2 regions of the Cytobacillus sp. FSL H8-0458 genome follow, and region 1 is predicted to be linked to the other one. Evidence: riboswitches for the same ligand, from Rfam matches in the RefSeq annotation. Region 1 holds a riboswitch; the other holds the start of a gene.
What was found. A riboswitch is a leader RNA that binds a small molecule or an ion and turns the genes downstream of it on or off. The one in region 1 is predicted to bind cyclic di-GMP.
Positions count from the first base shown of each region.

Region 2: linked by a shared signal. The riboswitch ahead of NYE23_RS23685 (methyl-accepting chemotaxis protein) and the one ahead of NYE23_RS15895 (anti-repressor SinI family protein) in region 1 are both predicted to bind cyclic di-GMP.

Region 1 is NZ_JBBOBR010000001.1:3,236,393-3,247,828, forward strand. Features, by position in the region: gene NYE23_RS15880 (NAD(P)/FAD-dependent oxidoreductase) at 1-994, opposite strand, end outside; gene mnmH (tRNA 2-selenouridine(34) synthase MnmH) at 1,366-2,424, shown strand; gene NYE23_RS15890 (helix-turn-helix domain-containing protein) at 2,603-2,926, shown strand; gene NYE23_RS15895 (anti-repressor SinI family protein) at 3,026-3,172, opposite strand; cyclic di-GMP riboswitch class I at 3,203-3,291, opposite strand; gene NYE23_RS15900 (hypothetical protein) at 3,459-3,725, opposite strand; gene NYE23_RS15905 (DUF5658 family protein) at 3,775-4,074, opposite strand; gene NYE23_RS15910 (LPXTG cell wall anchor domain-containing protein) at 4,186-4,899, opposite strand; gene NYE23_RS15915 (CalY family protein) at 4,971-5,564, opposite strand; gene sipW (signal peptidase I SipW) at 5,649-6,227, opposite strand; gene tapA (amyloid fiber anchoring/assembly protein TapA) at 6,229-7,083, opposite strand; gene NYE23_RS15930 (helix-turn-helix domain-containing protein) at 7,342-7,683, shown strand; gene NYE23_RS15935 (class D sortase) at 7,684-8,295, shown strand; gene NYE23_RS15940 (pseudouridine-5'-phosphate glycosidase) at 8,514-9,425, opposite strand; gene NYE23_RS15945 (carbohydrate kinase) at 9,440-10,537, opposite strand; gene NYE23_RS15950 (alanine/glycine:cation symporter family protein) at 10,672-11,436, opposite strand, start outside.
Region 2 is NZ_JBBOBR010000002.1:497,774-509,209, reverse strand. Features, by position in the region: gene NYE23_RS23700 (SWIM zinc finger family protein) at 1-140, opposite strand, end outside; gene NYE23_RS23695 (MFS transporter) at 408-1,619, shown strand; gene NYE23_RS23690 (alpha/beta hydrolase) at 2,059-3,585, opposite strand; cyclic di-GMP riboswitch class II at 3,752-3,835, shown strand; gene NYE23_RS23685 (methyl-accepting chemotaxis protein) at 3,897-4,826, shown strand; gene NYE23_RS25310 (hypothetical protein) at 4,953-6,158, shown strand; gene NYE23_RS23675 (hypothetical protein) at 6,174-6,536, shown strand; gene NYE23_RS23670 (hypothetical protein) at 6,576-6,980, shown strand; gene NYE23_RS23665 (YwqG family protein) at 7,014-7,820, shown strand; gene NYE23_RS23660 (SMI1/KNR4 family protein) at 7,955-8,521, shown strand; gene NYE23_RS23655 (hypothetical protein) at 8,571-9,227, shown strand; gene NYE23_RS23650 (hypothetical protein) at 9,242-9,727, shown strand; gene yhfZ (GntR family transcriptional regulator YhfZ) at 9,878-10,810, shown strand; gene NYE23_RS23640 (PRD domain-containing protein) at 10,879-11,253, shown strand; gene NYE23_RS23635 (DUF2620 domain-containing protein) at 11,255-11,436, shown strand, end outside.

The DNA of each region.
Region 1 (11,436 bases):
GGACTTTTTCATACCATTTAAGCTTGTCCGGCGCAATACTTCCGCTCTCATACATCTCTGCAAGCAATTCGCCCAGCACATCCGCATCCTGAATCGCCATGTTCATTCCTTCCCCTGCCATCGGGTGAACCGTATGGGCCGCATCGCCCAGGATAGCAAGTCTTCCATCCACATATTTATCTGCATAAAAGGCTGTCGGAATCATTAACTGAATATCCTTCCAATTTTTCAGCCTGGTCACATACCCTTCCAACTCAGGAAAAAGCTCTACATAATTTTTATGGAAATAGTGAATTCCTTTTTTTTGATGCTCCTTATACGTGCCCTCCGGAATTAAATAAACAGATCTTACTTTCGCATCCGGCAGCGGAAATAATCCGAGGAACCGCTCATCCTTAGAAATGATTTTCCCTTCCTCCAAGGATTGAGGGCGGGGGAAGGTGACCGTTAAAAATTGATGGTTATACTCAATCTTTTTAATTTTGCTGTTCATTTCTTTTCTGGTAATGGAGTTTCTTCCTTCAGCGCCTATATAAAAATCAGCACTTACTGTAAGCTGCTCCTTTACATCCTTCCGCTCAACCAGTAAATCGCCATTGTCATAACCTTTTGCCAGGGACCCTGACAGATATTGAAAGTTTGGATATTGAAGCCCCTGATTAAGAAGGATTCCTTTCAGCTTTTCATGCTCGATCATAAGCGAGTAATCATAATCTCCCGGCAGAATGCTGTAATCCATGGCAAACTCTTTTTCCCCTTCCTCAAACGCAATTCGGGAAAATGAAAAGCCGTTATCAAGGATTTCACGCAGTACATCCAGCTCCTCAAAAATTTTCAGGCTCTTCGGCTGCAGGAGTTCCCCCTTATAAACGGAAGATGGGGCATCCAGCTTCTCCATTACGATGACATCAATATTGGCTTGAGCCAGCTTCAATCCCAGCGTCAAACCGCCAATCCCACCGCCCACAATTGCAACCTCTGTATTCAAGGACATGTTTCCACCACCTTTGCCTTTTATTTAACCTCCTTTTTAAAAAGCAAAACCAATGGATATGCTGATATTACAAAGTCTGGAAAAAATTATAAGAACAAACTTTTAAAAATAGGAGTATGATTGTGATAGACACCTATATTTTCAAAATCCTGTATAATAGTGAGAGTAAAATCAATTAACGTACCCTTAGGGCTATATATAGCAATACCACAGTCTAACGGGCAGTAAGATCCCCACTAGAAACTGCAGTAAAATTCAAAGGTGAATTAACGGGGCCCAAACTGCCCGTAAAGGCTCGATTAGTTCAACTAACCAACTAGCGGGAAAACCCCCACTGATTGGAGTTTCACTTTAATTTTGGAGGCAATAAAATGAGAGAAATAGCAGTCGAACAATATATCCAAATGGACAACGCAGTTCCGGTCGATGTCAGGTCTCCAATCGAATTTGAGGAGTGCAGCATTCCCGGTGCTGTCAATGTGCCGCTTTTCACCAATGAAGAGCGTGTGGAAATCGGAACACTATATAAGAAAGAAGGATCTGATGCAGCGAAATGGAGAGCGATGGAAATCGTTTCACCTAAAATTCCGTCCATGATGCAGAAAATCAGAGACCTGAAAAATGATGGCCTTCAGCCTGTCATTTACTGCTGGCGCGGCGGCATGCGCAGCAAAGCGGTTACTACATTTATCACATATGCCGGTGTTTCGATCCCTCGTTTAATTGGAGGATACAGAGCTTACCGTCAATATATTCTGGAAAACACAGCAAGCCTGATTCCTGAAAAAGCAGTTGTTCTGCACGGAATGACCGGCGTCGGGAAAACGGATGTTCTGAAGGTGTTAAGCGAAAAAGGCTATCCTGTTATTGACCTGGAAGAAATGGCGGGACACCGCGGATCGATTTTCGGTTCCTTTGGCATGGGGTACGGCAGCACACAAAAAACATTTGATGCACTATTGTATCAAGCCCTTTCTGAGGTTAAAGGCTACCCTTATATTATTATGGAAGCCGAGAGTAAGCGGATTGGCAAGGTGGTTCAGCCGGATGAGCTGCTGGATACTAAAAAAACCGCAATCCACATTGATATGTTTGCAAGCATCGAATCCCGTGTCCAGCGTATTCTGAGGGACTATGTGGAACCATATCAAAAAGAAGAATGGTTCAAGCCAAAAGTGGATGAAAGCCTCGTTTTTATTAAAAAACGTCTGAAAGATACTGAAATCCGCGAGCAGCTTGATGAATCAGCTCAAACGGAGAACTACGAACTATTTATCAAGCTTTTATTAGAATACTATTACGATCCGCGCTATGCTTTTAAACAGCATGACTATGAGGGCGAATTCCACCATGTGAATGCTGATAATGTGGAAACAGCTGCACAGCAAATTATTCAAATAATTGAGAAGCAAAATGCTCCCGTCTTATGACGCGGAGCATTACTTTTTGAGAGCGACAAAAGATATATTTTTATAAAACACAGATAACTAACTATTTAAATCGGTTGACACTGTGGTATGATGATAATAATATTGAACAAAACGTTCTTAATATGGAACTCATTATGATAAAATCCTATTACATACAAAATAAGGTGTGTGGTATACGATGATCGGTGATCGTGTAAAAAAACTTCGCCAGGAAAAGAAAATGTCCTTATCCGAGCTTGCGGACCAGGCCGGTGTCGCAAAATCATACTTAAGCTCACTTGAGCGCAACCTGCAAACCAACCCTTCTATTCAATTCCTTGAAAAAATCGCGGGTGTTCTGAATGTTCCCGTTGACCATCTGATCCATGAGCAGATTAACAAGGATGACCTAGATTCCGAATGGATGAAAATTGTGAAAGAAGCGATGGAGTCTGGTGTTTCAAAGGAACAGTTTCGGGAGTTTTTGGATTTTAATAAATGGAGAAGCGGACAAAAATCATAATTGCAATGAGCCTGAATGCACAGGCTTATTTTTTTGGCAAAATAAAAAGCATTTCCATATAGAGATGTCTCTAACAGAAATACTTAGCCATACCGGATATTAAGCTTCGATCAGAACCTCTTTGGCTCTGTTATTATGTAAAAACTCTCTAATTTCTTCCTTTTGCAATCCTAAGTTTCTTGCTTCCATAATTAACTGCAGCCACTCCAAATCAATTCCTTCGACCTTAACATTTTGCTCTGTCAAAACTCTTCCCCCCAGGATACGTATCGTATTCCAGGCAATCCAGCCATCGTAGTATTTTTCAACACCTTAGACCCGCGACTTTGCGTCCCCATCTTTCAATGAGTTTGCCTTTTTCTGCGCCTATCGACTCAAAGAAATATTTTCCATAGATGTATTCTACTATGACCATATTGCTAACATTGTCAGGTTTTGTAATTTTTATTAATTATTTTAATATTAAATTAATTTGTTTTTCGACATAATCCTAATACTTTTTATGTATTTGATTACCTGAACCCCTCATCTTTTACAGTAAGTTGTTATTTATGGTCGAACTCCTTTTGGAGTAGTAGGAAAGTCCGATTCTTTTTCTGTAGTTTTTGCTGACTTGTTTTATTGTATAGGTGTGCGGGATTTTGCATTTCTTAAAGGTCGTGTGGACTGGTTCAAGAGTCATAGCATCCAAGAAGATTTCATTCGTTAAATCAGTGTGGCAAATCGGGCATAGCCAGCCTTCCAATTCACTGCTGCTGTATGAAGGTTTGTGGCATTTATGGCAGATCTTTCGATACATTTTCAGCCTCCTCATTTGACTAAGGATAGTAATTTCACTCTATCGGTTATTAAGATAGAGCTTCATAAATCCATAAAACATGAAATACTAATATGAATGAATAAAGATATGCTGCACCTTTTGCCACTACCTTTACTTTAGTTTGCGGCGGAAAATTAATCGAAGTTGACAGCAGGATTAAAAAGCATGAAAGAACAGCTTTAACAGAAAGAAATAATAGGGGTTCTATCGTATAGAGAAAATCCATAATTGGATTCACTTCTTCAATCAGTGAAAGTTTCATTCCAAAGAACGTCAAGAGACCATCCAAAAAATTAATGAAGGCAAGATACTGCAGAATTTTTTTCATAAGTTCACCGCTTAATGTGTAGCTTTTTGATTATATTCATTAACTGCTTAGATAAGTTCTAAACGCGAATAAAAATTAAGGCCTTAAAGAATCAGTTCCTCAGGCCTTAATCTAAGTTTCACTCCGCAGCCTTCTATAACGCCATAATAAAATTACGCTTCCGGCACCTAAAAATAATGTACCGATAAGTAATAAATTGTAATTATTAGTTGCAGTATTTGGGAGCTTATTAACCTTCTCTGGAATTACCGTGGCATCTGTGGATGGTGGTGAATTATTAGTTCCCCCTCCAGAATTATTATTATCTCCTGATCCGGGAGTCTCGTTGCCGGTTCCTTGTTCACCTGTTGCCTCGGCAAGAAAAATGATTTCAACCTCTGCAGCAGAGTTTTGAAATTCATTTCCTAAATGCTCTGGCAATGTTACTTGGAAAAATAAAGTTTCTTCTGTCCCTTTCGCTAATTCTCTGGGAGAGAAACCTTTAAAATCTTTAAGTTTTCCTTCGTAAAGCATCTTTGTATCTTTTTTAACCTCAAGCTCTAATTCCTCAAAAAGTCCTTTAATAGACTTTGATTTTCCAATGTTAGAAGTATATTTAAAATCTTGATTGCCATCATTTTTTATTGTGATATTTCGGGGCATCCAATCGCCCGGTTTTAAATTATCTACCTGAAATAGGTACCTATTTGAGTTCTCTAAGTTCGTATTAATATCAATATCTTTGTCCACTGCTAATGCAGTTTCGTTTCCAAAAACAATTAAGATAACAAAGCTATAAATAATAAATATTTTTATAGGTTTTGCCAGCAGACTTTTAACTTTCATGGCATTCCCTCACAACAATAGATTTAACAAAAGGCGGGAATTTAATTCCCCCCCTTTGTTTTGAAAAACTATTATCTTGCAACACCAGCGCCTTGCTTACCGTTAAATGTCCACTCAAGTTTTAAAGAGTCACCTTGGAATTTATTTTGATCCTGGCCATTATCTACAAACTCGAATTGAACATAAAGTTTGTCTCTAGTTCCTGCCGCCAACTTACCTCCTCGTTCTCCAAGGTAAGCGCTCCAGAAATTACCCGAGATAACATCTGGACTCATAGTTTTTAGGTCTGAAAGAGTGGTTGACCAAACAGGCACGTCAACTTTATCAGCATTAAGTAAGAAATTGACACGAATATATTTTCCAAAATCTTCGCTATTATTATTATTTGCATCCGTTACAGTATAGTTTGTGCTCATATCTATTGTAGCAATATCAAGTGAACCACCATTAACCAAGTCAAATGAACGAAGCATTGTATCACCGGGCTTAATATTATTTACATTTATAATTGTTGTAGGGTCTACGTTTAAATCTAAAGTTCCAGCAGCAAATGTTGCATCAGCTGTTGCAGTGTCACTGAAGTATGCAAATGTACCCCCACCAACTAATGAAATACCAAGTGCTGCAGATGCAATTCCCATACCTAACTTTTTCTTAAGATTCATAATAAATTTCCTCCTCTTACCCCTTTTTGGGTATGTATAATTTTATATATTGACCCCTGTATTTCTACAGGGAGTGCAACCAAATTAAGCAGTTTTTTCTTCTGAATCAGCTTTGTTTCTTTTAGGATCAATTTCTCTTATAGCCTGGAAGATGCTGAATGCTGCATACCCTAGAAGTAGTAAACCTGGGCCAATAAGCAGAATAGCACTACCTTCTTTTGATTGAGCAAAATCTATAAAATATCCCACATAAGGAAGGGTGAAGCCAGTATAAATAGCTCTTACATTTTCAGATAGCACAGGCTCCATGTCTGCAGTTTTGTTGTTATCTCCCTTTGTTTCATACATGACATGATCTCCGCTGCTGCTGACACCGATTACTCGGTGAGTAATTAATTTTTCTTCGCTAGCCTGGAATGTAATGACATCATCTTTCTTGAGAGCCTTGCTTTCTTTGGAGCTAAGCGGCTTTACTGCAATAACAGACCCAGTTTGGAAGGTAGGCTCCATAGAGCCTGATAATACTGTCTTAAGCTGATATCCAAAGGCCTGCGGCTCTCCTCCTGACGCTTTGGAGGAGACCACTAAAAAGGCCATTAAAATTAAATTAATGAATAGTACCGCTGTTATAATGTTGCTTATAATTTTCAATGCTTTTTTCAAGCTATTCACCTGCCTCATTTGAGCTTTCTTCAGAATTAACCGGAGCTTCTGATGCCTTAGCCTTGGTATCTTCCGGCTTTGATTCTTCTATTGGTTTCTCTTGTGGCTTTTCTTCAACTTTAGACTGTTCTACTTTCTGCCCTTCTTTTGGTTCTTCTGCTGGTTTTTGCTCAGGATTCTCTTGAGGTTTATCTTTTGCTGATTCAGCTGCTTCTTTTTCAGCCTCCTCGGTCTTATTGCTTTCTTGTTCAGTTGCAGTCTCTTCTGTTACTTCTGCCTTTTGTTCGGTTTTCTCTTCTTCCACGGTAGAAGTTTCATCTGACTCTAAACTAACTTTTATTTCTTCACTCCAGAGGTCTACATTCCCAGGATGATCTTTGTGCTGATAGGCTTTAAACATATAGGATCCACTTTGCTGAGGAGTAAATGAAACTTCTATTATTTTTCCTTCTTTAATAGGAGCAAATGTCAGCACTCCACCTACAGACTTTCCTTCCTTGGGATTCCCTTTCTCGTTGTAATAAATTTCATATGTTCCATTCGTTTTCATATCTGACCCTGTATTTTGAATGGTTGCATATATCTTCTGTCCATCATATTTTTGTCCAATGAATTTTAGAGAGCTGCAATCCCATTCCCCATGCTTCTCCCCTTTAGAACACCCAGGCTCTTCTGTCTCCCAGGTACCGGCTTGAATGGTTCCAGTTACGGTATCCCTATCACTAAAATAGGCATTCGTCTGCCCAGTCAGAGTTGCCGACATCCCAATAAGCAGATACCAGGCAGCCACAAACTTAAATGAGAGCAATAGGATCTTATTCTTCTTCCCAAACTTTCTAATGCGTTTGTATCGTATAAGAACCCCCTCCTAGCGAGTTGATGTTCTTTGGATTTATCCGTTTCGTTCTTTTTATCGAACCGATAAGTCGAGTATAGTCCATCTGTCTTATTTTGAAAAATTCCAAATTCAGCCGTTTTTTCGTTTTAAAGAACGTTTTTCGTTCTTTTTCAAAGAATAGCTCTAGAATTCTCACTATTTTGTATTTTTTATTGAACGATTTGTTCGTTATAATGAAAACATCTTTATATTTTATGTTAAGGGAGTACTATTCCTATGATAGGTGGCCGGATTAAAAGTTTAAGGATCACAAAAGGATACTCAATTAATGAGCTTTCTGAAAAAGCGGAGGTATCCAAATCGTATTTGAGTTACATTGAGAGAGGCATACAGGAAAACCCTTCACTGCAGGTTTTATCACGAATCGCCAGGACACTGGATGCTAATCTTGAGGATCTGCTGGAAGAGAACAAAGAGGACATTACCGACTTGTCTAAGCTGGATGAGGAGTGGGTTTCCCTTGTCAAAGAAGCAATCAGGCAGGGTATCACAAAAGAGGATTTCTCCTATTATCTGGAGTTTATTAAATTTAAGAAGATGAATGGAGGGAACGTGTAGTTGAAGGTTAGAGGCCGTTTGCTGATTGTAGCTGCCTCCTTCCTAATCTTAATAGGAGGCGGTTTGGTCCTGTTCTCTCTGCAGGAAATGTATGCTCAGGAGAAGAAAACAAAGGATTCCTTAGCCCAGGCACATGAAAGAATTCAAAACGAAGTGAATAAAGAAAGTAAAAGTGTTCTTCAAACAGAACAGCCTGTGGATGTTTCCTTTGAGCAGGGTGAAGCCATTGGCATCTTAAAGATCCCCCGTTTAAAAGCTGAACTTCCCATTATAGAAGGAACAGATGAGGATGAGCTGGAAAAAGGGGTTGGCCATTACTCTACAACTGTCTTCCCAGGGCAGCAAGATCAGATTTTATTATCAGGGCACCGGGATACGGTCTTTCGCAGCCTTGGCGAACTTGAAATCGGTGATACTTTTGAAGTCAGCATGCCATATGGTAAGTTTACATATGAAATTACTGACTCCAAGATTGTGGATGCAGACGATACCACTGTGATCCGATCCACCGCTCCTAACGAAATTCTCACTGTTTCCACCTGCTATCCCTTCTCTTATGTGGGAAATGCCCCTTTCCGGTATATCCTGAATGCTAAAAGAATACAAAATTAAGAGGCCACATCCATCAGGAATGTGCCCTTTTTACTGCATATAGACAAACACCCTTCCCCCATATAAGAACCTGTACATATCATCTAATATATGGGTTTCCAGAAGGGACGTATCCTAATGATCAATTTCTTAAGATTACTATTATATTTAGCCATCATCATCACAGCTATCATTCTATCAATATAAAAAGCCAGACTTCCCAAGCCTGGCTTTTCCCTTTACTTATTCAAACTAACAGCAATCTTCGAGCCCACTTCGGCATTATGCTTCACCAATGCAATGTTCGCTGTCAAGCTTCTTCCTTCTGTTAACTCCTTCACTTTACCTAGAAGGAATGGTGTCACCTTTTTGCCGGCGATATTGTTTTCTTTTGCTTCTTTAAGAGCAGTTTCAATAACATTTGTGATAAACGATTCTTCCAGCGCATCTATTTCAGGGATTGGGTTGGCAATGACCACGCCGCCTTTTAGGCCCAGTTCCCATTTTGTGCGGATCATTTCAGCTGCTTCCTCAGCAGTATCCACTCTGTAGTTTACATTAAAAGGACTAGTACGAGTATAGAAGGCAGGCAAGACATCTGTTTCAAAGCCTACAACCGGAACGCCGTGGGTTTCTAAATATTCAAGCGTCAAGCCGATATCCAGGATGGATTTCGCCCCTGCACAGATAACGGCAACATTGGTCATCGCAAGCTCCTGAAGGTCAGCCGAGATGTCCATGGTGGTTTCCGCTTCGCGGTGCACTCCGCCAATTCCGCCCGTAACAAACACTTCAATACCCGCAAGCTCTGCACAGATCATGGTAGCCGCTACAGTTGTCGCACCATTTTTCTTTTTCGCTACCAAATATGGAAGGTCGCGGCGGCTTGCTTTTTCAACTTCCTTGCTTTGAGCAAGGAACTCCAGCTCCTCATCTGACAGACCGATTTTAATTTTTCCGTTTAAAATGGCAATGGTTGCAGGAACAGCCCCGTTTTTGCGGATGATTTCCTCCACCTCTTTTGCTGTCTGGACATTTTGCGGGTATGGCATTCCATGTGAAATGATGGTGGATTCAAGGGCTACAACCGGTTTATTTGCTTTCTTTGCTTCTAACACTTCTTCTGAGTACTCAAGCCATTTTTCTAACATGATGTCACTTCTCCTTAGTCGAAATATTGTTTGAATGTTTCCTGCAAGCGTGTGTTGTTTAGGTTCGGATTAACAGTTTCAAGGGACTGCAGGGCAAGCATCGAGCAGGACATGCCGATTTTGCATGCATCCTCTGTGTTCAGGCCTTTTAAATGTGCAAAAATAATTCCTGATACAAGCGAATCTCCTGCACCTGTCACATCGGCAATTTTCACCTTCGGAGGAAGCTGCACACCTGCTTCACCCGTGTTTGTAAAGTAGATCAGCCCTTTATCTCCCCGGCTGATGACGACTTTTTCAACACCTTTTTTCATAATCTCCTGTGCCGCCTTAAAGAAGTCTCCTTCATTGCTGATCTCTGTCCCCGTTAGTGCTTCTGCTTCATTTTTGTTTGCAATCAGCCAGGTAACACCTTTCAGATCTTCCGGCAGATTTTTTATTTTTGGTGCTGAAACAGGTGTAATGCAAAGCGGAATGTTCTCTTCATAACACCTTTTTATAATCTGTTCCAGAACCTTGGGAGGGAAGTTTGTATCGAGAATCACCATTTCGGATGATGCCAGGTAACCCCACTTTTTCTCGACAAACTCTCTGTTAACGCTTTCATAAATGGACATATCAGCTAAAGCCACAGCCATTTCACCTTCAAGGTCAAGCACTGCTGTATAAGTACCAGTAGTGGAACCTGCCAGCGACTGTGAAGGAGTGACATCCGCAAAAGCTTTCGTATATTCAAGAAGCCATTCGCCTTCCGGATCATCTCCCACTACTGTCATCAAACCCACATCACAGCCCAGCCTGCCAAGGTTTTCAGCAATGTTGCGGGCCACTCCGCCACAGGATTGGGAGCTTTCTGCAGGGTTCGACGTTCCGTATTGGAGCTGCCCTGTTGACTGGATTTTTCTGTCGACGTTAGCCCCTCCCACACAAAGCACTTCTTTCTTTTGCGGCAGAATATAGGCTCTGCCGAGAATTTTCCCCTGCTTGGTCAGTGAAGAGATATAGCCGGCAACAGCTGACCTGGAAAGTCCCGTTTTTTCAGCCAGCTCGTTTTGAGCAATAAATGGATCCTCTTTAATCAGCTGCAAAATCAATATTTCTTTATCATTCATAATTGACCAGCCCTGCCTTATTAAACTTTTGTTTATATTATAAACTTATGTCTATTTATAAAACAAGTGTTATTTTTCGAAAAATTTGCAGAGATAATAAAAAAAGCCTCCCGCCTTAGGCGGAAGACCAAGCTTTATGCAGCGTTATCTTCTTTTTTAATATCCTTTAAATAATATTTTTCCGAAGTAAAGAACTCGTTTTTCAGCTGTTTAACCTCTTTGCTTAGAAGGAGGACAGCCACGATGTTCGGTATCAAAATCATGGCAAGAGCCAGATCAAGGAATTGCCAGATCGTTTTCGCCGCTCCCACTGAACCAAGAACAATCGCAGCAATGTAAACGACTTTGATGGCTTTTCCGGCGAAAGAGCCAAATAGGAACTCTGCCATCTTGGATCCATAAAAGACTACGACAATGATCGTTGAAATGACAAAGAATACGAGTGATACAGCTACAAGAATACCTCCGAAGGAACCAAAATACTCTGTAAATGCCGCTGCCGTCAGGGCTGAAGGATCCTTCATTGCTCCTTCCCTTGTCCACACACCTGATGAAAGCACCACAAATGCAGTGGCGGTACACACAATCAGCGTATCCACAACAATACCGACAATCGCCCAAAAGCCCTGGCGTACCGGATGGTCAGTCGTGGCAGCCGCATGAGCAATCGGAGCGGTTCCAAGTCCTGCCTCATTGGAATATAATCCTCTTGCAAATCCCCAGCGAATGATTTCGCCAATTGCCGCACCGGCAAATCCGCCTATTGCTGACATTGGCTGAAACGCATAAGTGAAGATTAATTCCAACACTTCAGGAAGCTTGCCCAAATTCATGAACAATACCACTAAAGCCGCTCCTACATAGATAAGAGCCATGAACGGAACGAAGATTTCAGTAAC
Region 2 (11,436 bases), on a different contig from region 1:
AGCTGATACACAAGCCCCTGCCGAAAAAGCATCAAGCCCTTCTGTACAAGGCGCACATCCTCCTCATTCTCAGCCCGCACCAGCCCCTTCAGCTCATTCGCTGCAAACTCCAAGGGCTCCAAAAACCGCTCCGGAATCATGTTCATACCTCCTCATTGGTGACAGGCACCACCCGAATTTTGTCGAATTTATTAAAGCAAGGCACCTGTTAACGTAACAGGCTGCCCTGTAAAGTACATTCCTTTATTATAACATTTAGGACACTTGGAATGAAGGTGCGCGCTGTTTCAAAAATAGTAGAAGGATATTCGTAAAGGAAATCATACGAAGAGAAAAATCAGAGTTTTTCGATTTCCTTTAAAAAATGGTATGATGAATTTAACGCTTTAATGGAACAGGGTGAAAAAATGACTGCTGTAAATGCTCTACAAAAGGAACCAAGTAAATATTCACTGCAGGATGCCGGCTTCAAAAAAATTATGATTGCGATGACGAGTGCATCCATTTTAGTGTTCGCTAACTTATACTTTGTGCAGCCGGTTATGCCGCTGCTGTCGAATTCATTTGACATCACATCTGCAACAGCCGGTTTATCACTGTCTGCTGCTGTAGTTTCTATGATTTTCGGATTGTTATTCTTCGGATTTCTGTCTGATCGAATCGGGCGGGTTTCCATAATGAATTTCACGCTTGTCTGCACCATTATTCCGCTGGTGCTATTGCCGATTGCGCCTAATTTTGAAGCCTTTCTGATGCTGCGCTTCCTGCAGGGCTTTTGTATAGCGGGCCTGCCTGCAGCTGCCATCGCGTATTTAGGGGAGGAACTGGATCCTAGGAGCATCAGTCTAGGCATCACCATGTATATTGCAGCCAATGCCATTGGCGGAATGGCCGGCCGAATCTTCGTCGGGTACATTGCAGATATGGCCAGCTGGCAGACTTCTGTTTACTTCCTATTTGGATTTTCCATTTTGCTATTCATCATTTATTTTATGACTCTGCCAAAGTCTCATTATTTTAAGCCCAGTAAAAGATCTGTACAAAAAGACTTGTCAGGCATGGGCTCACATTTGAAAAATACGAAGCTTTTTCCTGCATTCGCGATGGGAATCTTCCTCCAGTTTTCGTTTACAGGAGTATGGACATACCTGCCTTTTTACCTCGAACAGGATCCTTTTAATCTTTCTGTAAAAAATATTTCTTTTACCTACCTTGCATACAGTTTCGGTATAGTTGGCTCCGTTATGGGCGGAAGACTATCTGCTTATTTCAGGCAAACCACATTGGTTTCAGTTGGAACAATCATTTTAATAGGAGGGACCCTGCTTACAAATGTGCATTCTTTATCAGTCATTGTAATAGGTCTATGCCTGACCTGTCTGGGGTTCTTTGTGGCGCATTCACTGATGGCGGCTATTGTAAATGAGCGCGCCGCCCATCACAAAGCCGGTGCTTCGAGCATCTATCTCGTAAGCTATTACCTTGGAGTCGCAACCGGAGGGACGCTTGCCGGCCTGGTATGGCAGACTGGAGGCTGGACGGGGATTACCGTGATTTCCTTTGGACTGCTTCCGGTAGTGATGTGGCTGATGGAGGGCAGCCGGAAGGTTCTTCGCTGATATGATAATGTGTTTTGGAGAGGATGAGCGGGGGTCCGAACCCGGGGTAACTTCGGACAGACGGAGCGAAAATATTACAACTTTGAGTCTGAAGCCTGGGCAACTTCGGACTGAGAAAGAAGAAACGCAGTAGTTTGAGTCCGAACTTGGAGCAACTTCGGACAGAGGAAGCCGGAATATTCTACTTAGAGTCAGAAGCGAGGTGACTTCAGACAGAGAGAACGTGATTTTACCACTTAGAGTCCGAACCTGGGGGTAACCCTAGCTTATTTACTAAAAAACGCTTAAAACCCCAATCTATAACGATTGGGGCATCTTTCTACCACAAAAAACCGCCATGAGATGCTATCATGTGCCACTAAAATCAGTTTCTGTGCGGGTAAGCTCAATATTTGTGCGGAAAGCATTTGTCTAATTTCCGAACCACATCTGCTCCAGCCTAACGGGGATCCCGTTCCAGCCCAGTTTTCAAATTAATGACCTTAACCGGGTTCTCCGGTGCATCAACCGTTTTGCTCGCAGGGGCCGCATTACCGTTTTCCACCCAGTCAACTAGCAGGTCAAATGATTGATGAGCATAAGGCAGCAGAGGCTGAAGTTCTTGATCCGGATCGGTACCTGGGTTCCAGACAAGGCTGTCTACATGGTTGCCGTTCTCGATCATATACATTCTGTGCAGATCCTGCTTTCCGGCTTTCTTGACCAGCTCTTGATAGCCCTTGGCATGAATCTCCGGGAATATCAGCGAATCAAGGGAACCTGTGAAAGAAATCAAGGGCACATCAATATCTCCAGTATTGGCCACCGCCTTAATATTTTCCTTTACTTCCTTCGGCCGGGTCACATACTTATAATCTTCAAAAATAGAATCATAGGAACGATCTCTCACGCCATTAACGAAGTTCAGGTAATTGCTCCATTCCATCCGGCCGGGTGCTTCAGGATCAAAATGATCCCGATAGATATTCAGCGAAACAAACCAGTAAACCTGATCATGGTAGGCCCACAGTTTTTCCGACCCTTTTGGCAAGCCTGCTTTGTATAACTCTTTAACCGCTTTTTGCTGTTCTTTGCCGCTGCCATACAAAGCTTCCTCAGCATGATTCACAACAGTGGTCAGGGAACTGATCAAGTTTTCTTTTTTCTCCGTCCAGAGAACACCTTCCCAGTCGACTCCTCCATCAAACAGGCGGGGTTCGCCGGTTTTCTCCGGATCATCATTTTCAAGAGCATAGCGAACGACGTAGCCGCCATTGGAAATTCCCATTGCATATGTAGGAATCTTATGCTCTGCTGATACTAAATCACTCGCAGGATCAGAAGAGTCTGCCGGATCGATCAGCCCATCCGAATAATGGCTGGCTAAGTACTGCTGAGCAGCTTTCGTAATCTGGCGAAACCGCTGATGCCATTCTGCTACACTATCATCTTCATTGACTAAAGCATTTTTTACTTTTGCAAATGGATCATCCGAATTAGCCTCACCCTGGGTGCCTTTATCGATCGCAGCAAAAGCATATCCTTTTTCCAATACATAATCGCTGAAAAGCAGATCGGTCGACGTTTCATTTCGTGTCGCCGGGATTCCCGAAACTACCAGCCGGCCATTCCAGTGATCCGGAACCCTGATGACAAACTGGGCATCTTCAAAAACACCATTTACCTGAGTCCCCGTTACAGAAGCAGGCTTGTACATTTGATGCCATCCGGTTCCTTCTGCTGCATTTCCCCATAGATAAGGAGTCAGGCCGATATTGCCGTAAAGAGTTGCCTGCTGATATTGCAGGGGATTCTTTGTTGTGAGCCAGTTGTTGCCGGCGCCGTCAAAGTATTGTTCTGTTACTGTGTGCGCACCAGGTATGATCGCCTGGTTTTCCACAGCAGTTTGCTCCGCAAAACTACTTTCCGGAAAAAGTGAAAAGCTTAAAACAGAAGCCAAAGATAACGCAATCAGCTTATTTTTCAGATAAATCCATCCCTTCTTCATCATCTCTTACAGTTCTATTCTACTTTTACTAATTATGGGAATCATGGGTCTTAATGTTTAATTATTCGAATTTTCAGCATATTGAAGAGCAGAGCATTTAAAATTGTGATGCCAAACCGATACTAGTACTATAGACATATAAATAGAACAAGTTGGAAGCAAAGAGAATTCAAGGTAATTTGGGCGCTTGAATGAATTCGAGCTAGTAGCGCAACCGGCCAGCACTTACAGGGGAACAGTTCTTTTGTAAGGATATGTTCTGATAAACTTTTTTTGAAAAGAGGAAGAGCATGCTTACAACGTATCAGCCTAATCATGTTAAAAGCACACAGGTTCTAGAAAAAGAAGCTGTTTTGGCTGCAATTGAAAATTCTCTGGCGATGATTGAATTTGATGGGAATGGGAAAGTGCTCTGGGCAAATGAAAATTTTGCCCGCACTGTGAAATATCGGGCAGAAGAGATGCCAAATATGCTGCATAAGCAATTTTGCACCCCAGAATTTTCCGCCAGCAGGGAATACCAGGAGCTTTGGAAGAATCTGCGCAATGGCAAGAGCTTTCAGGAAAAGATCCAGCGTGTGACCAAACAGGGAAACCTTATTTGGCTCGAAGCTACATACACACCGGTCTTCGGGAATGACGGCAAGGTCGCTGGTGTCGTGAAGATTGCAACAGATATAACAGAACGGGAAACGAATACAGCACAGGTGGCATCCCAGCTGCAGGAAATGTCAGAAGCCCTTAGTGAGAAAGCAAAAGCTGGAATTGAGAGAAGTGAAGAGGCCGCTCAGGCAATAGGCAAGCTTGTTCTTGAGTCCAAAGGGAACCTGGAAATCCTGCATTCTCTCAAATCACAGGCACAATCCATCGGCAGCATCGTAAAAACGATCCGGGAAATAGCAGCCCAAACCAACCTGCTCGCCCTAAATGCAGCCATAGAAGCAGCACGTGCCGGCGAGCATGGCAGAGGCTTCAATGTCGTTGCCGGAGAAGTGCGAAAGCTCGCAAACCGGGTGCAGGACTCCATTCAGGAAGTCAACGCCCATATTGAAGGAATATCAAGTGAAATCAACAAAATCAGTGACGCCACCCTGCAATCGCAGTCAGGCATCTCTGAAAATCAGGTTCTTAATGAACAGGCGGTATCCGCATTTAAAGATATCGGGGAAGCAGCAAAAAAGCTGGATGAGCAGGCGAAAGGTTTTAAGGGTATTTTATAGGAAAACGTATAAAACGTTATGATGGGGCGGCTTTTATAGCAGCTCTTTTTTGGTTGATAGGAAAAATGGATGGCGGCGGAGAAATTCTATAGTATGCAGTAAGTTAAATGAAAAAGAGGTATCCATATGCCGTTTTATTATGAAGGGAATGTCTATATCCGCAGGAGTGAAACTGGTGAGAAGGTAATCTTTGAAGATCCGGCCGCTATAAATGAGAGTGTGGAATATATCAATAAACATAGCATTAAACATGTGGGTGTGTCAGATTTTGATTCTCCAGATGTTTATTTTTTGAATGAATGCCTGGGTATTGAACATTTGGATGTTTTTAATTCCTTTATAAAAGACATGAGCGGAATCTATAGCTTAAGGGACCTAAGGATTCTATCGATAAATGAAACAACCACTAGAAATGTTTTTAAAATAGGAGAACTTAAGAATCTGCAAGAAGTATACGGGAAACTGCCGAGTAAAACGGCGGGACTGAATGAATTAAGTAAGCTAACCAGAGCCCAGCTGTGGAGCTATAAGCCGAAAGCCAGGAATCTCACTGAATTTAGTGGGTTAACAAGCTTAAAAGAGCTTATTTTAACACAATCAAATATTGTCACACTTGAAGGAATCCAAGAGATAGCAAGCCTGCAAATGCTCCAGTTGAATTATCTTAGGAGTTTAAAAGATGTTAGTGCGCTTCGCAAAGTGAAGGCTCCGCTGAGTGATGTGGAGTTTGAGAGCTGCAAGGGGGTTGAAGATTTTTCGTCTATTGGTGAATTGATGCATTTGGAACAATTAAAGCTGATTAATTGTGGGGAGATACCCTCAATTCGTTTTACTGAAAATCTGCCTAAGATGAAGGCTCTCATCTTTCCCGATACGCATGTACAAGATGGCGATCTCTCTGTGTGTGAAAACATTGAGGAAGTGTATTACACCAAGCAGAAAATTAAGAATAGGGATGCAGAAAAGGATAAGAAATTTGGGGAACTGGCTCTGCCTGTAAATGAGTGGGAAAAGAGAATGGCAGATGGTGATGATCAGTTCACGAAAGAAAATATCAGGGCTGCCAATAAGGTTCTTGATTCGTTTATGAAAAACCTGACCCAAGATAGCGGATTGACGGAAAAAGAGATCAAGAAATATGTAAAACAAGTGACTCTAAAGCTGAACAAGCTAAATGAAAAGTATGATTACTTTATCGAAACACTTGAAAGAGAAGAGCTCTGTGAATACATTATGGAAGCTGCAGGCATAGCGGGTTTGGAGTTTGACGGGGACATCACAGAGGAATGGAGGGAACAGAGGAATGGAGGGAATGGTAATCGCTGTTTTTAATAGGAGGGTATAATCATGGAGATCCCAGAAGAAGCTGACCTAATATCGGTGTTTGAATCATTGCCGGGGAGAAAAGATGAGAAGGAGAATTTTTATTATGACACTTCATCTTTTATTTTTGAAAATGAAAATGAAGTGATGGAGGTCAGGCTATCTCCTTTTTATGATGAATTTATAATGGATGTAAGAGAAAAAAACTCTAATGAAGTTCTTTCCTATATGAAGCTGCTTTCTGTAAGGAAAATAGAAATTGCTGCGGATGAAAAGGAATATGCGATCATTCGATTGTTTCATGGTGAATCAGATTTATATGAAAACATTATAGAAATAACATTAAGGCCCAAGTTTAAGCTGATTTTTAAAGAGCAGTATCGGTGAGTTGAGCGTTTTTAAAGAATAATGAGAGCAGCTGATGGTATGAGAATTCAGGATAAAGACTTTACCCCGCAGTTAAAAATGAAGATTGAAGATATTGAACAGAAACTTAAAGAACAGGCTGAAAGACTCCAAAAAGAGCATAGAACTGCTTTTTCAAAGAAAGGCCTCAAACTGGAATCTGCCTTTGACCAAGAAGGCAATGATGTCTTTCATCCTGGATACAGTTCCTCCATTTCAGTAGGATTTACTGACAAGAACGGTGACCTCATAGACTTAAAGATTATTAAAATTTGGGAATGCGAACGCATATTTTTAGGCATGCCAGTCTTAAGAAAATTCCCTGGTTCCAAAGTGGCCGGAGAGCTCCTGGATGAATCGCCGGAAGAAATAAGAATAGAATTAAAGGAATATATGGATGAAATTTTAACAGAAGTGACTAATTAAGCGGATTGAATAGAATCAGGAGGATAGAATCTTATGACCAGTTTAGTATTAAAGCTGCCGAAGGAATTTGAAAAATATCGAACCGAATTAGAAAAAACAGCTAAACCGTTTGTCAGCATCCAAGCAGAAAGAGGGAAGACCACCTTTTTTGAAAGTAAGTTTGGAGGACATCCCTACCTTCCAAAGTTGAGCGATCACCCAAAGGATGAGCAGGGGAATTATATGAATCTATTTGCACAGATTAATTTCGAAGAAGTTCCCCACATTGAGCCGATGCCTGAAAGCGGGATTCTTCAATTCTATCTCTCGCCGGCTGATGATGTGTACGGGCTTGATTTTGATAACCCGACTGCTCAAAGAAACTTCCGGGTTATTTATCATCCAAATATCGTGAAAGGTGAGGAAGACCTGGTGACAGAATTTTCGTATGTACCTGATTTAAGTAATGAATATGATCCGATAGTCCAGGAAGCAAAGATGAGTTTCCAGCTTAAGATCGCTCCTGTACCGGCTGATGATTTCCGTTTTGAGGACATGGTCAATATCGACTTATTCGAATCCATCGATCATCCGGACTATGAAGATTTACATGAGCTCTACTTTGAGGAGTTAGGTGCAGAGGGCCATAAAATAGGCGGTTATCCTTACTTCACCCAGCAGGATCCGAGAGAAAAAAGTGATCCAACAGGAGAATATACCATACTGCTATTCCAGGCGGATACCGACGATGATATTGACTTAATGTTCGGGGACAGCGGTGTTGCAAACTTCTTTATAAAAGAAGAAGATTTAAAAAACAGGAATTTCACTAATGTTCTTTATAATTGGGATTGCTGTTAGGTGAGCCTAGTTAATTCCCGTATGATGTTTATCAGTCTGAAAGTTTTTATGAATGTGAGCCTTTGCGCATAATACATTAAAACAATGAAAATTTAATTCCTATTGATACAGTCTTTCGGAAAAGGGGATTAAACATGGCAAAAATATTCAAAGCTGATGTTCTAAAAAAAGAATTAGATCAAATCTATGAGACAGATAAGAAAAAGCTTCGAACCAATACTGTCCTATATGGCCATTTAGGAGAAGGCCGCTGGCATACCCACTTACAGCCAGGCCTAGTACTTAAGGCGATCGTGGATTATGAAACAAAAACAAAGGTTCACTTTCCATCAGTTTATAAAGAATTTCTAAGAAACTGCAATGGCTGTTACTTATTTGACATCCTTAGAGTGTCAGGAATAGGCCCGGAGACTTACAGAGGGCTAAGTTATGAAGAACAGGTTCACCAGGCATTTGATTTAGAAGTTATGCAGGACTTATACCGAAGAAAAGGAACCCCGGAAAATCATTTTATTTTTGCTGATTCGCTTGTGAAGAATACGTACTATGTGATTGATATGCTTAACGAGAATATATTGGAGATAGAATATAGGTCCAAAAAAATCCTGAAATCCTATAAAAATCTGGAAATCTTTTTTAGTGAAGTGATTTTGAAGGGGAAAAACAATTTAGCAAATAGGATATTCTATGAATTTGAGTAAATGTATGATATTGCGTTCTTTCGATCACGTTGGGTAGAGGGGAATTTAGGTGGAATTAAAAGAAATTATTCTTCACGATGCAACCAATAGACAAAAGAAGAATGAAGTTGGCTTTAATCTCCAGACGAATGTTTTTTCACTGATAGTAAGCCGTTACTTGCAAGGGGCATTAACTGATGAAGTGGAATCTTTGATGGTTTACTGTTTGGCAGGTATGAAGGAAACCATCGTGGATTCCTATACAATCGAGAATGGTTTAACCATCAAGATCCCATATAATCCAAAGGAATTTTTGGATTTAAGTGATCCAGAAGAAAAATTTATCGAGTATTGCAGAGTATTCAATGAGTGTATTTCTCCTGTTTTTCGAGAAAAGAACTGGAATTATACTCCGGTTAAGGATGCACTTGAAAAAATTAAAGAACATAAGTATTCGGTAGAGTTTTTATTAAAAGGCACTCCCAAAAAGAGCCCTGATAAAGAACACACTGCCTATGCAGTCGGAGTCCATACGGTTACTTCCTTTAAGCTGATAGCCAAAATTTATCACAAAAGCGGCTTGCTGGTTAGGGAAGAAGTCCTTGTTGAAGAGGTGCCAAGCCATGTCGTTTATGGAAGATTTTTAGGAAAACCGGAGTGGGTGGATAACCGGACCTTTCAAGTAGCTTCAAAAACAAGTCAGTGGGTTGGGGTCATTACAATATAGTAAGGGGATTGAACGTGAAATGGTTTAGGGGAAGAAAAATGGTTTCTTTGGATAAAAAAGATAAGGAATTTGCTGAAGCAGCTTTAAAGCAGATCTTTGTAAAAGGGAGGGTCACCATAATAAAATCTGATGGGCCAGATTCTTTCTATCTCTTTTTCTCTCTGAAACATCCGTCCAATCAATCCCAACCTTGGCTTCATATTGAGGATCCTAAATGGATAGTTTTTGACCAGGCGGTGAACTTTCATGAAAAGACAATAACAATTAAAGAGAATACTATGTCTATAGATAGTCTTTTAAATGAGGAAGTTGTGGATATTTGGTTAGGTGAAAATATGCCGCATTTGTATTTAGCTTTTCAATCAGGAAAAATATTATCTGTGAACGGATCTCATGAAATGTATGAGTGCTGGCAGGCTGGCGATGGCTGCCGTCAAGGCGAGGAGGAATGGTTAATTGCAGCTGTTCCGGGTAACCGTATTGCTTATTGGACACCTTAATTACATAAGCAGAAATTACAAAATATGAATCTTTATAGGCTGAATAAACAAACAAATGAAAAAACTTTAGCTTGAATTTCTTAAATAAAAACGCTACACTCATAATATACAGTTTTTCGTATATTGATCAAAGTAAAGAGGTATTACAATATGAGCCGTATTTGGGAAAGTTTATATTCAAAGAATGGGCTGGCTGCCAAGTTTATTGCAAAGGAGCTTATTCAGTTTTCAGAGGGAGAGAGAATCCCCCGGGTAAGTGATTTTACAGACAAGCTATCCCTGGGCCGCGGGACTGTGCAGGGGGCATTAAGAGTGCTGGAGGATCTGCATGCCATCTCGCTTGAATCCAGAGGGCATCTGGGGACGTTTCTGAAAAAAAGGGACATCAACCTGCTGTATGAGATTGCGGGCGTCGGGCCGGTTATGGGCGTAATGCCGCTGCCTTATTCCCGCAAGTATGAGGGGTTGGCGACTGGCATTGTCGAGGGGTTTGAGGAAATCAATAAAAAGTCTGGCCTCGCTTATATGAGAGGAGCCCGAAGGCGGATCGAATCATTAAAAACCCGGCGCTACGATTTTGCGATCATGTCCCAGCTGGCGGCAGAAGAAGCAGTACAGGAGTTTAACGGCCTGGAAATTCTCCATACTCTTGGACCGGAGACATATGTCACGTCCCATAAAGTCTTTTTTTCAGATAGCAAAAACAGCGAGATTACAGATGGCATGAAAATTGGAATTGACTATTCATCCGCTGACCAGGCCAATATCACCCTCCTTGAATGTGAAGAGCACAAGGTTGAATTGATAAAGGTGGACTATATGCAGCTTTTCAATATGCTGAAAAACGGCAGTATTGATGCAGCTGTCTGGAACGCGGATGAAGCGAGAGCACTAAAAACTTTTGCTTCCTCTGACTTTAAATCAAAAAGAGCAAAGGAACTGGCGGTAAAAGCAACCAGAGCAGCCATTGTCATCGAAAGTGAAAGAACAAATATCAGGGAACAAATCCAGCTCCTGCAGTTCAATAAAGTAGAAGAGATCCAAAGGCTGGTAGAGGAAGGGAAAAAATATCCGCACTATTAAGAAACTGAAGTTCTAGTTTCTTAGCAGCATTAATATACTAAATACTGTATTTTGGAGGGGATGAAATTATGGATATACACCAACTCAAAGAAAGAATGGATATCCTATTAAGCTCGTCTGTTGTCAGCACAAAAGCCGCTGATATAACGACATTAGCTTTTATGCAACTACAGTCGCATTTGAAAAAAGGTGCCATAGACGGGGCGGAAATGCTTTTCACCCATTTGCCGACAGCTCTGACGAGAATTGAAAAGGGTGAACAGGTGGAGGCTCCTCATCCTGCTCTGCTGGATGAAGTCAAACAGTCACCGGAAGCATCCACAGCAATGAAGGAAATCGATTTTGTACAGCAGCAATGGAAGAATCAGCTCCCCCAAGAGGAAATCGATTTTCTGCTCATACATTACACAAATGTACTGCAAATTAACAAAGGAGGAAATTAAGATGAAAATTGTAGTTGGCGGACAGGTTGATAAAAAAGAGATTGAGAGTTTAATAAAGGAGATTGACAGCAGCATAACAACGATGGTCAAATCCGATCTGGAAGCAGCGATGGCCGTTAAGACAGGACAGGCAGATTATTATGTAGGAGCCTGCCACACAGGAGGCGGCGGAGCTTTAGCCAT